Regions from separate parts of the Shewanella sp. S1-49-MNA-CIBAN-0167 genome, predicted to be linked through region 2. Evidence: predicted binding sites of a transcription regulator. Region 2 holds the regulator's gene; the other holds the start of a gene.

Region 1 (8,279 bases), on a different contig from region 2:
GTTTCTTACTATAATGGGTATTTACCGCTCTTGTACCGACTTAAACGGTTAATCATCCTCACAGATAATATTGGTTAACAATTCATTTCTATTTTATCGAATGAATACTCCTGTATTTAGCGGTTTTCTTTACTAAAAATGACGTTAATATGTTGTGAGTTTATTGAGGAAGGTACACATGTTAAAAAACACTTTAGCTGGTTATGGATTAATAACCATTTTGACCCATTGGTTGTCTGCCATCGCAGTTATTAGCCTTTTTAGTGTAGGTTATTGGATGGTTGATCTTACGTACTACAGTAGTTGGTACCAAACTGCGCCACATGTTCATAAAAGTATTGGTCTGCTGTTACTCGGATTAACCTTGTTAAGATTAGTGTGGCGAGCTATGTCACTAACGCCTAGTGCATTACCTAACCATCAGCCATGGGAAAAACGTATGGCAACCTGGGCACATGCTATTCTTTATACGTTAATGCTGCTGATTATGTTTTCAGGAATTATGATTTCTACAGCAGATGGTAGGGATATTTGGATTTTTGACTGGTTTGCCGTGCCGTTTCCTAATGCTTTTATTGACGAACAAGCTGATATTGCCGGTGTTATACATCAATACCTTGCTTATAGCTTAATTGGCCTAGTTGTGTTGCATAGCGCAGGTGCGATTAAGCATCATATTATAGATAAAGATAATACTCTGAAAAGAATGCTCATTCCCAACCGTGTTCGTTAACAGTTGTATTGGTTAACAATCTAATTAATCGTCGGTTCAGCTAACGGTTATGTTCGATGATGATGACTCTACTTATTTACTCTACCTATTTACCATTAACGCTTAATTTAAAGGAATAAAAATCATGAAAAAACACCTTATTGCAGCCATAATCGGTTCAACGCTTATGTTACCCGTTGCAGCTAATGCGGCCGACTATGTTATCGACACCCAAGGTGCACATGCATCGATTCAATTTAGTGTTAACCATTTAGGTTATAGTTTTGTGGTAGGACGTTTTAATGAGTTTTCAGGTGACTTTAGCTTTGATGCTAACAAATTGGCTGATGCCAAACTGAACGTCAAAATTAACACTAACAGTGTTGATTCAAATCACGCCGAACGTGACAAGCATTTGCGCAGTGAAGACTTTTTAAATACCAGTAAATTCCCTCAAGCTACTTTTACGTCGACATCCATAGTGGATAAAGGCAATAACCAGTTTGTGATTAATGGTGATTTTACCTTAAATGGCGTGACCAACCCCCTAACCATAGATGCCGTTGCCATTGGTGAAGGTAAAGATCCATGGGGAGGTTACCGTGCAGGCTTTAGTGGTACAACGACTTTTGCGATGAAAGATTTCGGTGTCAAAATGGATTTAGGTCCTGCTTCTGCTAACGTTGAATTAGCATTAGTAGTGGAAGGCATTAAGCAATAATGAACACTATGAGTTCACTAACTGGCATCAGGTAGAGTAATAAATGAGCGCCCACCGACGCCACTTCGTGTCGAACAACGAGGTTTTTCGATGACGGTGATATAATAAAGCCGCTTAGTAAAGCGGCTTTATTTTTAGGTAAAACAATTGATTATATTGACTGGTTACTCGTCTTCAGCTGGCGGAACATAGCCTTCAATTTCAACGTCTTTACCTTCAAATAAAAAATTAGTCATTTGCTCTTCAAGAAATTTACGATCATCAACATTCATCATATTGAGTTTTTTCTCATTAATGAGCATGGTTTGCTTCTGTTGCCATAAGCCCCAAGCTTCTTTACTGATATTATCAAAAATGCGCTTACCCAATTCGCCAGGGTATAGCTGAAAATCTAAGCCGTCAGCGGATTTGTTTAAATGTTGACAGTGAACGGTGCGAGCCATGATGATCCCTTACTAACTTTAATTACGATAAAAATTAATGTGTCGCGAAAAGTACGGCTAAATTAGCCAAAATACGTTCTGTGGCAGCTGCCAACCCGACTTTCGCAGGTTGTTCTATGTTATACCAGAGTGCCGAGGTTTGTTCCATGATACCGCTAGCGAGATCTGGAGATAGTTCAACTAATACCGGGTGAATATCCAGATGAAAGTGACTGAATGTATGCCTAAATCCTGCAAGCCCTTGCTCTGACTCTGTCAAATGATGCAGGCTTAAATAATCATTTAATTCTGCTTGGTGATCAAATTGCGGAAAACACCATAATCCACCCCATATCCCCGCGGGTGGACGTTTGATAAGCTGAACTTTTACTGAGTCTTCGCTGCTATCGACTAAAACCAGCATAAAAGCAGATTTTTCTGGAGTGATTTTTTTAGGTTTTTTACCTGGATATTGACTTTGAAGACCGCTTTGTTGAGCCACACAATCAATTGCCACAGGGCAAGCTGCGCAATTGGGTTTACTGCGGGTGCAAACACTTGAACCAATATCCATCATTGCTTGGTTAAACTTTTCAACATCTTTGACTGGCGTTAATGTGTCGGTTAACTGCCATAATTGCTGCTCAACGTTTTTTTGTCCAGGCCAGCCTTCAATAGCACCATGTCTGGCCAATACTCGTTTTACATTACCATCTAAAATAGGGTGGTGTTGTCCGAGCGATAACGATAATACCGCGCCAGCAGTCGATTTACCTATTCCAGATAAAGCCACTACATCATCAAACTGAGTGGGGAACTCGCCGTTAAAAGCATCGCGAATATGCTGGGCTGCTTTATGTAAATTACGTGCTCTGGCGTAATAGCCCAAGCCCGTCCACAAATGCAGCACCTCATCTTGATGAGCATTAGCAAGATCTATAACGCTAGGGAAACGCGCTATAAATTTTTGGAAATAGGGAATCACCGTCGCGACTTGAGTTTGCTGGAGCATGATCTCCGACACCCAAACACGATAAGGCGTTTTATTGATCTGCCAAGGCAGTGATTTACGACCATGTAGGTCGTACCAAGCGATGATACGCTCAGAAAATGGAGTCAGATTTTTCATGGGCGCAGTGTAGCCATAGGCATTTTATTACACAAGTAGCCAGGCTATTTTAAATCACTCGTTTACACCAAATTAGCGTAAACATGTGCAATCAGTTTAGGTATAATGGCCCACTGACTTTAAAAATGATCTGTTACAGATAACAATTGCGTAATGTGCAGCTAAAAAGTGGCTACCATGGCATTTAGCCACTAACCCATTTAATCACTCGCTATAACAGCACAAGAAGTACGCAGACAATGAGGCAAAGATGAGCGACGTTACCACAGCTGAATTTAACGAAGACGGTAAATACATTCGTAAAATCAGAAGTTTTGTTTTACGTGAAGGCCGTTTAACCAAAGGCCAATCTCAAGCAATTGAAGCACATTGGCCAGCAATGGGACTTGATTACACTCCACAACCGTTGGATTTAAACCAAGTGTTTGGTCGCGATGCTGATACCGTTCTAGAAATAGGTTTTGGTATGGGTGCATCATTAGTGCAAATGGCAAAAGCAGCCCCAGAACAAAATTTTATTGGCATAGAAGTCCATAAGCCTGGCATTGGTACGTGTCTTTCTGAGGCCGGTGCTGCTGAAGTTACTAACTTACGTGTATATCACCATGATGCAATGGAAGTGCTAGAGCACAGTATTCTTGATGGTTCACTTGCGCGGGTACAATTGTTTTTCCCCGATCCATGGCATAAAAAACGTCATAACAAGCGTCGGATTGTACAAGCTGAGTTTGTACAGCTAGTCCGTCGTAAGCTTAAAATTGGTGGTGTGTTTCACATGGCAACCGATTGGGAAAATTACAGCGAGCATATGTTAGACATAATGAATGCTGCTGAAGGTTATAATAATCAATCAACAACTGGTACAGTTGTCGAACGTCCAGACCACCGTCCGCTTACAAAGTTTGAAGCAAGAGGCCACAGACTTGGTCACGGCGTATGGGATATCATGTTTGAGCGTATCGCTTAATCACTACTACACTTTTTAGCAATCGGAGAATACACCATGGCGCAAAATCGCAGTCGACGTTTACGTAAAAAATTACGAGTTGATGAATTTCAAGAATTAGGTTTCGAAATGAACTGGACATTTAATGAGTCAGTTTCTGAACAAGATATCGATAGTTTGGTTGATCAGTTTATTGCTCAAGTGATTGAACCACGTCAATTAGGTTTCCACGGTGGTGGACACAAGCAATGGGAAGGCATTATGGCTACCCAAACTATCGGTAAATGTACTGATGAAGATATTGCAGCAGTCAATGCATTCTGGAAAGACAAGCCAGTTTCTGACCTTGAAGTCAGTGATTTATATGATATTTGGTGGGGTTAAGCTAAATTGCCAGAGCAATTATTACTTCAAGACGCTGTCGATAAAGTAAGATCGCTATTGGGTAAAGGTAAGGTGGCAGGATATATTCCTGCTCTTGCCTGCGTTGACCCCAACAAAATAGGTATTGCAGTTACCACCATTGACGGTCAAACAATTGGTGCGGGTGATTATCTCGAACCTTTTTCCATTCAAAGTATTTCTAAAGTCTTTAGCCTGACTCAGGCACTTAATTTATATACAGAAGAAGAAATCTGGAGTCGAGTGGGTAAAGAACCTTCTGGGCATTCATTTAACTCGCTTGTACAGGTTGAATTAGAGCGTGGCAAACCACGGAATCCATTTATTAATGCTGGCGCGTTAGTCATTGCGGACTTGTTGCAAGCACGCTTGGGTGCACCTAAACATCATATGCTTGAGGTGGTGCGTCAGTTGAGCCAAAATACCACATTAGCCTTCGACAAAGTGGTAGCAGATTCTGAGTATCAATTTAGTGCACGTAATGCTTCTATTGCCTATTTAATGAAGTCATTTGGTAATTTCAATGGCGACGTGAATACCGTACTTAAAAGCTATTTTCATTATTGTGCGTTAAGGATGAATTGTGCAGATTTGTCCCGGGCGATGTTTTATTTGGCCAATCGTGGTAAGACACTCGATGGCGATAGCTTAGTCTCACCAGTGCAAACTCGGCAGCTTAATGCATTACTCGCAACGTCTGGATTATACGATGGCGCAGGCGAGTTTGCTTACCGAGTGGGTATGCCGGGTAAAAGTGGCGTAGGCGGCGGTATTATTGCGATTATTCCTGGTGACATGTCTATCTGTGTGTGGTCGCCTGAACTCGACAATAATGGCAATTCATTGGCAGGTACAGCCTTACTTGAGCATTTAAGCCAGCAGTTAGGTCGTTCAATTTTTTAATTCCACATCACTTTTTTTAATTTCACATCACTACTCGTAAAATAGACTACTTTTTGGTTTATTTTACGAAGAGGGTGGTGTTTTTTGTTCATTTAGTAGATGTTAAATTTTAAGTTTTATAAAAATCACATATAAATCAAGCAACTATACTTGTTGGCATGACTAGTGCTTTATTGTGCTATAACTAATTATATTGAATAGATTTTATCGATATTCGTTTAACAAAAGGATTTTTATCATGACCAAACAGAAGTTAATTTGTGGTTTAGCGTTAACCAGCATGTTATTCACTGCAGGGGCATTGACTCCAGCCATGGCAAAAATGTCAATTAATGATGAAAAGTGTAACGTGACATTAAACTATGACGTGACCGTTGAACCGAAAAGTTTACAGGTCAGTGATAATGGCAGCGAGAAATATCGCGTTCAACTGGGTCAATTGTATGTCGACGGTAAAGAAGTCGCATTAAATGACAAGCAACGGCTGTTATTAACTCAATATTCTGATGAGCTATCTCGCCAAGTTCCTGAAGTGATTGATTTAGTCACCGACGTTGTGTCGATGGCATCTCAGGCTGTCAATATGGCGCTAACACCAATATTTGGCGATGCCACAGGCGTTCAGATTGATAAGATGATGACAGGTATTCAACAACGCATTGATACTATGGCTTATCAACAAGGTGATAAATTTTATTTAGGCTCAACTGAATCTTCAATGGAACATGCCTTTAATGAAGAGTTTGAGCAAGAAATAGAGCAAATGGTAACGAACTCAATGGGCTCATTAATGATGACATTAGGTAGCCAGATCATGTCTTCTGAAGGTGGTTCGTTTGAAGAGAAAATGAATACTTTTTCACAAAAAATGGACAACGTCGGTAAAGACATCGAGCAACAACTTGAGTCGCAATCTCAAGGTCTGGAGCAACGCGCGACTGAGGTTTGTGATAATTTTGAAGGATTATTAGTGTTAGAAAGTCGAGTGCGTAAAGCCATCCCAGAACTTGCACCTTACACCTTAGCTACGCTAGGCGATATAAAAGAGTAACCTTGTTCAAGCTGTCTTCCCGGACACCTGACCTTCCCCTGTGCTTTTTTAAAGACACAGGGGCTTTTTTTTTCCGCCTATTTTAGCTATTTTGCCGCTATAGCTAGTGTTGCTTTGTTCTGATAAAAAAATTGTCAATTATAAATATACAGCCCGACAGGCTTTTTTTGTTATACTAATAAAAACTATAACAAAATTGCACTCTATTTTTGGATGTGGTTATATTTCGGAGTAGTCATTTGTTTGTGTTGATTTACAGTATTGGTTTGTTTCGGTGCTCATTGAGCATCAACACTATTAATAACTGAATGTTGATATTGTGCTTAGCAAGGTTTAGTTACCAGCAATGGCAAACAGACATCTGAAATTTTTATTAATGTCGTAACCAGCTTAAGGCGACTTTCATGTTAGAACTGTTAGAACCTATCGCAATTTTTACTCATGTTGCACGTGCAGGAAGTTTTAGTGCTGCAGCCAGACGTCTTGGCATTTCTAAATCTAAAGTGAGCACTCAAGTTGCAGATCTTGAACATAAACTTGGCGTTCAACTTATTCAGCGTACAACACGCAGTTTAAGTCTTACCGAAGCCGGCAATCTATTGTATCTTCAAGGCGAAGAACTACTTCGAGATGCAGAACAGGCAGTATCAAGTGTTCACAACTTAAATGATGCCACTCGTGGTGTATTGAAAGTCGGGATTTCGCAATCATTTGGTACTATGCATATTATTCCTGCTTTACCAGAATTTATGGCGAGACACCCAGATCTTGAACTACAAATCAGCTTGCTTGACCACAAAGTTGACGTTGTCAGCGAAGGTTTAGATCTGTTGTTAACCATGTCTGAGCAATTACCGCTGGGTATGGTGGCAAGGCCGTTAATGAAATGTCAGTTTTTGTTAGTCGCATCACCAGGCTATGTTGCCCAGCACGGAAACATTAGCCGGCCTGAACAATTGGTTGAACACAATTGCTTGGTGTATCAAGGCGAGTGGCATGAGCACAGTATGTGGCAATTTAAAAAGGGCGATGATTATTGCGAAATTGGCGTATCAGGCAATTTCCGTGTTGATAATGCGCCGGCATTAAAATCGGCCGCAGAGAGTGGTTTAGGTATTGTTTACTTAGCCAGTTATTTGCTGGAAGATGAAATTGCTGAAGGAACATTGGTTCCTTTGTTACCTGATTGGCAGTTGACCCATAATCTTCCATTACAAGCGGTGTATCCGCGTCGTAAACACCTGGCTCCAAAGGTGAGTGCGTTTATTGATTTTATTAAAACGCACATTAGTAGCCCACCTTATTGGGACGCTAAGTTTGAAAATTTGTACAAACAGCGTAAATAGCCTCAACTCTGGATAATAAACGGTTATCAAACAGCCCTGTGTTGTGCTAGCTGCATTGTATCGACTTACATAGGCTGGCATGGCACATAGTTATTGAGGCAGCGCTTAACGCGGCCCTTAACATAGCGATTAATGCGTCAATCCGCCTTGTTAGCAAAACACATGGCAAGTTTGATACTGCAAACTTAAAATACATCCGTTGATAACTATATATTCCCACGCCTGTTTAGAGTCGATGCTAGGTAAAAGCGGAAACACTGTTTCCTTTTTAAAACAAAGCCAAAAATTATCTTGCAGTTTAATATTAAAGTCATATTTATCAGTTTATTAAGCTTTTAATTTATTAGTTATTCATTAGGTGGCTAATCAAGGGGGCAGCGAAATACCAGAGTTAAGTTGTTGAAGTCTGTTCTGATATCAATACAATAGTTATTAGTTGATTCGAAATGATTTGAAGCATGCGTTTTCTGAGAAATGACCCCTTTTTAGTTAAGCGTACAAATCGGCAAGGTAGCAAATTTTGAATCAGTACTGGCAGTGGTTTTGAACTAATATAATGCCAGTCTTGAAACCATCATCCTAGTTTATTTGGTTACCCCAGACGTTGAGCTGGGGTTATTTTTTTGTGGCATTATGAAAGTAAAACC
Region 2 (8,279 bases):
CGCATTGGCTAAGAACGATATTGTACTGGCGATTTCCAATTCAGGTGAATCGAGCGAAATACTCACGTTAATGCCTGTGATTCAACGTATGGGCGTGCCTGTTATTGCCGTAACAGGTAAACCAGACTCTAACATGGCGCGTTTATCTAAAATTCATTTATGCATTGAAGTACAAGAAGAAGCATGCCCGTTAGGATTAGCGCCGACGTCTAGCACCACTGCTACGCTAGCAATGGGTGATGCATTAGCCATTGCATTGTTGCAAGCAAAAGGGTTTACCCGTGATGACTTTGCCTTATCACATCCTGGTGGCTCATTGGGGCGAAAATTATTACTAAAAGTAGACGATGTCATGCATAAAGGCGATGATTTGCCTATCGTCAGTGATGCTATTTGTATTACTGAAGCGCTTTATGAAATATCTAAAAAAGGCCTTGGCATGACGGCGGTAGTCAACCATGAAGCCAAACTAGTGGGTATTTTTACTGATGGTGATTTACGCCGGGTCATCGATGCCGAAGTGAACCTTCGTACCACTTCGATAGCCCTGGTGATGACCAAAAACTGTGTGACCTGCCCCACGGGTATTTTAGCTGCACAAGCGCTACAAATCATGGATGAAAAAAACATCAACGGACTGGTTGTCGTCAATGAAAAACACCAACCGATCGGGGCATTAAACATGCTCGATATGGTTAAAGCTGGAGTCATTTAATCATGTCAGAATCAACCTCGTGTCACCAAGGATTTTACGGCCCTATCAGTAATGATATTTGGCAGCGAGCTCAGAAAATTAAACTGTTAATCTGTGATGTCGATGGGGTCTTTTCAGATGGACGTATTTATCTCAGTAATGCTGGCGAAGAACTCAAAGCCTTTCATACTCGCGATGGCTACGGTATACGCTCAGTTCTCACTAGCGATATTCATGTTGCCGTCATTACAGGTCGTCAATCAAAAATTGTCGAAACCCGAATGACCGGATTAGGAATCAAACATATTTATCAAGGCATTGATAATAAATTTGAACCTTTTGAGCAACTTATGTCGCTGTATAATGTAAGCGCCGAACAAGTAGCCTACATTGGCGATGACATGGTTGATCTGCCCGTAATGAAAGCCGTAGGTCTCTCCGTGTGTGTCGGCGATGGTCATCCGTTTGTAAAACGACATTGTCACATGACAACGACCTTAAACGGCGGACATGGAGCTTTGCGAGAACTGACTGACTTATTACTCTTAAGCCAAGATAAATTTGCCAGTGCTCATGGAATGAGTATATGAATCGGATCACCCTAAGTATTGTGGCTTTTTTTGGTCTTGCTTTTATGTTGTACTGGCAAGCACAAATAAAACGCAGTGAAATGGACTCGGTGAAAGTACCTGGTATTGAGCGCCCTGACTTTATTGCAGATAACCTACGCACCACGGAATTCAATCAACAAGGTTTTGTCGAAAGTCGAGTCAGCGCCGAGCACATGGAGCATTATGCTTCAAGTGACATCACTCACTTTACCAAACCGATATACCTCATTTACCCTGAAAATGGTAAAGCACAATGGCAATTAAGTGCAGATCGAGGACAATTGAATAAAAACACCAGCAAAGTCATATTAGAAAACAATGTTATTATTGATGCCATTGATATAGAAGAACCCCTGCAGTCATTGAGTACCCAAGCGGTGACGGTAGACTTAACCACTATGATAGGCACCTCACAAGAGATGGTGTATATCAAAGGCAAAGGGTTTATTATTAAAGGCTTAGGCCTACATGCTGACTTGAATTCGCAACAATTATCGCTACTGAGCCAGGTAGAAGGAACATATGAGCCACATTAATCGTCTCCACACTCGCGCCAATGTTATGTTATTGAGCAGCATACTTTGCCTGTTGAGTTTGCCTGCTATGGCGAAACAAGGTGATCTGAAACAAGAATTAAAAATTGTTGCGGTTAGCCAATTTGCTGACATAAAAAATAACCAAATCATTTTTAATGGTCCGGTTAAGATTGTCCAAGGCAGTATTAATATCAATGCTGATGAATTACGGGCGTTTACCCCCGAAAACAGCACCAGTAAGAAACTTATCGCCACTGGCAAACCCGCGACGTTTTCACAAGAATTAGATGACGGTCAAATTGGTACTGCCAGTGCCGACGAAATATCCTATGACCTTGCGACTACCACGCTAACATTGACAGGTAATGCCAAACTTAATCAATCGGGTAGCCAAGTGACCGGTAATCGAATTAAGTACAACATCAATGCGCAAGAGCTTATTGCTGAAAGTTCGGGCACAGGGCAAGATCGGGTTATCACCATTATTCAACCTGAGAATTTCCAAGACGAGTCTGCGCCAAAGCAAAAACTCCCTGAAATCCCAGTTAAAAAGCAGATCAAACCATGACCCAAATAACCTTAACCGCTGAAAATCTGGCTAAAAGCTATAAAGATCGTCAAGTTGTTAAAGATGTCAGTTTAACGGTTAAAACAGGCCAAATTGTTGGGCTTTTAGGCCCCAATGGTGCAGGTAAAACAACCACCTTTTATATGGTTGTCGGCCTAGTGAAAAGTGATAAGGGTCGAATTTTAATTGATGATGACGATCTCACTGACGATCCAATGCATCTGCGAGCTCGCAAAGGCATTGGTTACTTACCACAAGAAGCCAGTATTTTCCGTAAACTCACAGTGTATGACAACATTATGGCCGTGTTGCAAACCCGCAAAGAACTCAGTACAAACCAACGTATTGAACAGCTTGAGCATCTATTAGAAGAGTTCCATATTACCCATATTCGAGACAGCCTAGGCATGTCGTTATCGGGTGGTGAACGTCGTCGTGTTGAAATTGCGCGCGCTTTAGCCGCCAATCCAAAATTTATTCTACTCGATGAGCCCTTTGCTGGTGTTGATCCGATTTCTGTCATCGACATAAAAAAAATCATTCAACAACTTAAAAGCCGAGGTCTAGGAGTATTAATTACCGACCATAACGTACGTGAAACGTTAGATGTCTGTGAGCGAGCTTATATCGTCAGCCAAGGTAATTTAATTGCCGAAGGCACACCTGATGAGGTATTGAGCAATCAACAAGTTCGGGCGGTGTACTTAGGTGAACAATTCAAGCTATAGTTACTTTACGGGCCTTTAGTCTATCTAACTCATTTGATTGAACGATATCTAAACAGCGTTAAACATCATTGATGTACGTGACAATCCATTACAGTTTTATAAATTGTCACTTTTATGGAAATCATCTAGGGATAAGCGGTAAATGAAAGCGTCACTCCAACTTAAAATGGGTCAACACTTAACCATGACCCCACAATTGCAGCAAGCCATTCGCTTACTGCAATTATCGTCATTGGAGCTACAGCAAGAAATCCAACAAGCATTGGATTCAAATCCATTACTTGAAATAGAAGATGAGTTTTCTGAAGCAAAAGACCCCGTAAAAGAAAATCGCGACCAAGCTGATACAGACTTCAGTGACAACAGCATTGTCAATATTGAAAAAGACACCTCAACAGTCGACACAGCAGAATCTATGACCAAAGAAACCATGGATGATTTAGCCATGGATACTACATGGGATGAAGTGTACACCGCCTCGCCGATGTCAGGTTCAGGTAGTGCTAGCATGCGCGATGATGACATGCCGTTTCAAGGTGAAACCACCGAAGGTCTGTATGAACATTTAGAATGGCAGAAAAATCTCACTCCATTTTCAGAGACCGATCTTGCCATTGCCACAGCGATCATCGACGCCGTGGATGAACGCGGTTATTTAACCCAAAGTACCGACGATATTCTCGAAGCCATGGGTGACGAAAATGTTGAGTTAGATGAAGTTGAAGCTGTATTAAAACGAATTCAACACTTTGATCCCGTTGGTGTTGCTGCACGTGATTTAAGTGAATGTTTATTGATCCAATTAGCGCAATTCTCTAACACCACACCCCATATCGATAATGCCCGTTTGCTAATCAAAGACTATTTAACCTTAATTGCTGGGCGTGATTTTAGATTATTGATGCGCAAAACTAAGCTAAAAGAAAATGAGTTACGTGACGCCATCACCCTAATCCAATCACTCAATCCTCGTCCAGGCTTATTGATCACCGCCACCGATGACGAATTCGTTATTCCCGATGTCACGGTACTAAAGAAAAATGGCCGTTGGGTTGTAGAGTTAAACCCAGACAATATGCCCAAAATTGGCGTTAATCAGCAATACGCCGCCATGGCTAGAAGCAGTAAAAATCAGTCTGACAGTCAATTTATTCGAGGCCATTTGCAAGAGGCTAAATGGTTTATTAAAAGTATCGAAAGCCGCAATGATACTCTACTCAAAGTGGCAAATTGCATTGTGCAATTTCAGCAAGGCTTCTTTGAATACGGTGAAGAAGCCATGAAACCTATGGTGCTAAATGATATTGCTGAAGCAGTAGAAATGCATGAATCGACAATTTCACGAGTCACCACACAAAAATATATGCACACCCCACGTGGACTATTTGAACTAAAGTACTTCTTCTCTAGCCATGTCAGCACTGACGATGGCGGGGAATGCTCATCAACAGCAATTCGTGCTTTTATCAAAAAGCTGGTTGCCGCAGAAAACCAGAAAAAACCATTGAGTGACAGTAAAATGGCTCAACTTCTGGCAGAACAAGGCATAAACGTTGCTCGTCGTACGATTGCAAAATACCGAGAAGCAATGCTAATCCCGCCCTCAAACCAACGTAAGAGTTTATAACCTACAAGGTTGTGGAGGATTTTCTATGGATATAAATCTGACTGGACGTCATGTCGAAATAACTGAATCTTTACGTGAGTATGTTAATGGTAAATTTTCAAAGCTTGAACGACACTTCGATCAGATCCATAATGTACACGTTGTACTCCATGTAGACAAATTACAACAAAAAGCAGAAGCCAAAATCCACGTTAATGGCGCAGAGATTTTTGCTATGTCAGAAAATACTGATATGTATGCTGCAATAGACGCCCTGATCGATAAACTCGACCGTCAGGTAATTAAACACAAAGAGAAGTATACAAAACACTAACGATGGAACTTTGTACCATTCTGCAGCCGGAATGCACTACCTGTGCCACACCGGGCAGTAAGAAAAAAGTACTGGAACTCATCAGCAATTTAGTCGCTGCCCAGTATCCAACCCTGTCTTCGCAAGAGGTTTTTGAAAGCCTATTAGCGAGAGAAAAAATGGGTAGCACAGGTATAGGAAATGGCATTGCGATACCTCATGGTCGATTAACGACCATCGATCACCCCATCGCGATATTTGTTAAATGTGAAGAAGCCATTGCCTTTGATGCAATTGATAAGCAGCCCGTGGATATTTTATTTGCTTTGTTAGTACCTGCAGACCAGTGCCAACAACATTTAGGCACGTTATCGAGTATGGCTAAAAAGCTCAGCGATAAGCAAATATTGAAACAGCTTCGCAAAAGCCACAACGCAACAGAACTTTATCGGGTTATAACTGCATGAAACTTGTCATAGTATCGGGACGTTCAGGTTCAGGGAAATCCGTTGCCTTAAGAGTATTAGAAGACCTAGGATATTATTGTGTCGATAATTTGCCTCTACCCCTCATTGGCACATTACTCGCTCAGCTCAAGGGCAGTAATGATTTAGTTGCGATTAGTGTTGATGTCCGCAACATTGCTGAACAAGGCAAAGTGCTTCAAGACCAATTAGCCCTACTTGAACATGACACTGAAATTATCAGCTTCTTTCTAAATTCCAATGATAAAGTGTTACTTAAACGCTACAGCGAAACACGCCGATTGCACCCGTTATCTAAAAATCATATTTCACTGCAAGAAGCGATCAAATTAGAAGGCCGTTTACTTGAGCCTACCGCAAAAATTGTTGACCATTACATTGACACTTCGGCGCTAAATATCTACGAGTTAAGCGACCAAGTTAGGCAAATACTACTAGGCAGTGTCGATAAAGAATTGGTCATTAACTTTGAGTCTTTTGGCTTTAAGCACGGCATGCCGACTGAAGCGGATTTTATGTTTGATGTACGCTTTTTGCCCAATCCACACTGGGAAATAGAATTGCGCCCATTGACAGGATTAGACGAACCCGTACAAGAATTTTTAGGGCGTCAGCCATTGGTCAACAAGTTCATTTGGCAAATTGAAAACCTATTTGAAACCTGGATGCCACACCTAGAACGTAACAATCGCAGTTACCTGACTATCGCGATTGGTTGTACGGGTGGCCAGCATCGTTCGGTATATATTGCAGACCAATTAGCAAAACGATTTAGGCAAGGCAGTAAACACACTGTTAATGCTCGCCACAGAGAATTAAGTATAAGTGAACTCACCGCTAAGTGAGCATAGGATTGCATGAATGATCAAACTTGAACGCCAAGTTACCATTTCCAACAAATTAGGATTACATGCCCGTGCAGCAACAAAACTCGCGGTATTAGCCGCCGATTTTGACGCGAACATCACCTTAACTCAGGGCGAAAAAAACGCCAGTGCCGCAAGTGTGCTTGGGTTGTTAATGCTTGAAAGTGGAATAGGGAAAATGATCACCGTGACCGCAAAGGGTCCAGATGCCGAAGTAGCATTAAATGCAGTGTGTGATCTGATTAATGCTAAATTTGATGAATCTTGCTAAATCAGTGAAGAGTACGATTCGCGAGTCACTCACTTTTTAATCCACTATTATTCTTATTACACGTGGCCTAACCAAACTGTCACGACATTGATGCTCAACGGTAGACATCAGTCCCTCGATAATATTAGCCCTTAGGTTTATCTCACGCAGTTGATACCCATCTGATTAAGTATCAGTTCACTCTGCGGGAGTTTAGCGTTTAACATAATACAGATATCGCCGCTTTCAGCAACGGATCCAGTATGACTCTGCATCCGTGCAGTCGTCCGTCAATATGATGTATAGCAGCGTAGACCATGCATAATTTCGTCCAGAGGAAACGACTCAAGTATCCCATTTCGGCGTTACATTGTCTTACAAGCAGACAACGATTATTGCACCAATACGCCTTAAACAGAAAAACCTGAGCAGCCCAGAATGATTACATACTTTATGATATAAGTATGATGAATAGGAAGTAGATATATGGGTAAAGAGTACCTAGATAATGAGATAACCGAACAACGCCTCAATCAACTCGTTCAAGCGCTAGACAGTGGTTTGTTTGTTCATGCTCGTAACATGTTGCACACCATGTCACCTAACGATGTCGCCCTAATTCTCGAATCATCACCGCCCAAAAATCGACAAGTGTTATGGCAACTCATTGACCAACAATATGCGGGTGAAATTCTTGACGAATTAGGTGAAGAGCTTAAAGATTCACTCATTAGCAGCATGACACCAGAAAAGCTCGCCCAGGCCACAATAGGTATGGACACAGATGATCTCGCCTATATTCTTCGCAGCTTACCCGATGGTGTTTACAAGAAAGTACTTAAGTCAATGCGCAGCCAGGACAGGGATAGAGTAGAACAAGCACTGCGCTATCCTGATGATACGGCAGGCAGTATCATGAACACCGATACCGTCACCTTACGACCCGATGTCAATATCGAAGTGGTATTACGTTATTTACGTCAACGGGGAAACTTACCCGATACTACCGACACCTTATATGTTGTTGACCGTCAAGATCATGTTTTAGGCGGAGTAAGATTAGTCGATTTATTAACCTGCGATCCAAGCGTAACCGTCCGAAGCATTATGGACACAGAGTTAGAAAGTATTCCGGTTGAGATGTCTGATAAAGATGTAGCCCAAAAATTTGAACGACTCGATTGGCTATCCGCCCCAGTCGTCGACAGCCAAGCAAAATTGCTTGGCCGGATCACCATCGATGACATTATCGATGTGATCCGCGAAGATGCCGAGCATTCAATGATGGGGATGGCAGGGATGGATGATGATGAGGATACCTTTGGCCCAGTGCTAAAAAGTACGCTAAGACGCTCCCTGTGGTTAACGATTAACTTATTTGCTGCGTTACTTGCCTCGTCTGTCAGTAACATGTTCGAAGGCACCTTAGAGCAATTTGCCACCATCGCGATTTTAATGACCATAGTTCCGAGTATGGGCGGGGTTGCCGGTAATCAAACCTTAGCACTGGTGATCCGTGGTATTGCACTTGGGCATATTGGCCAAAGTAACTCACGTTGGTTGATTGGTAAAGAACTCAGCATTGGATTATTAAACGGCTTAATGTGGTCTATATTGGTATT

Evidence for each region. Region 2 encodes sigma-54, which starts transcription at its own class of promoters, with help from an activator protein. Its sites were predicted from a motif close to GTTGGCACGNNNNTNGNNT; they were not measured.
Region 1: the regulator sigma-54 is predicted to act here: its motif matches at 5,388-5,406, upstream of AAEZ00_RS06160 (YggN family protein).

What each region holds. Positions count from the first base shown of each region.
Region 1 covers NZ_JBEOPO010000009.1:99,264-107,542, forward strand. Annotated here, with positions in the region: gene AAEZ00_RS06125 (cytochrome b) at 179-733, shown strand; gene AAEZ00_RS06130 (YceI family protein) at 858-1,433, shown strand; gene AAEZ00_RS06135 (oxidative damage protection protein) at 1,598-1,876, opposite strand; gene mutY (A/G-specific adenine glycosylase) at 1,911-2,984, opposite strand; gene trmB (tRNA (guanosine(46)-N7)-methyltransferase TrmB) at 3,235-3,951, shown strand; gene AAEZ00_RS06150 (YggL family protein) at 3,988-4,314, shown strand; gene glsB (glutaminase B) at 4,321-5,235, shown strand; gene AAEZ00_RS06160 (YggN family protein) at 5,474-6,286, shown strand; gene AAEZ00_RS06165 (LysR family transcriptional regulator) at 6,691-7,632, shown strand.
Region 2 covers NZ_JBEOPO010000007.1:44,468-52,746, forward strand. Annotated here, with positions in the region: gene AAEZ00_RS04700 (KpsF/GutQ family sugar-phosphate isomerase) at 1-715, shown strand, start outside; gene kdsC (3-deoxy-manno-octulosonate-8-phosphatase KdsC) at 718-1,284, shown strand; gene lptC (LPS export ABC transporter periplasmic protein LptC) at 1,281-1,841, shown strand; gene lptA (lipopolysaccharide transport periplasmic protein LptA) at 1,828-2,409, shown strand; gene lptB (LPS export ABC transporter ATP-binding protein) at 2,406-3,137, shown strand; gene AAEZ00_RS04725 (RNA polymerase factor sigma-54) at 3,280-4,764, shown strand; gene hpf (ribosome hibernation promoting factor) at 4,790-5,077, shown strand; gene ptsN (PTS IIA-like nitrogen regulatory protein PtsN) at 5,080-5,523, shown strand; gene rapZ (RNase adapter RapZ) at 5,520-6,386, shown strand; gene AAEZ00_RS04745 (HPr family phosphocarrier protein) at 6,403-6,678, shown strand; gene mgtE (magnesium transporter) at 7,144-8,279, shown strand, end outside.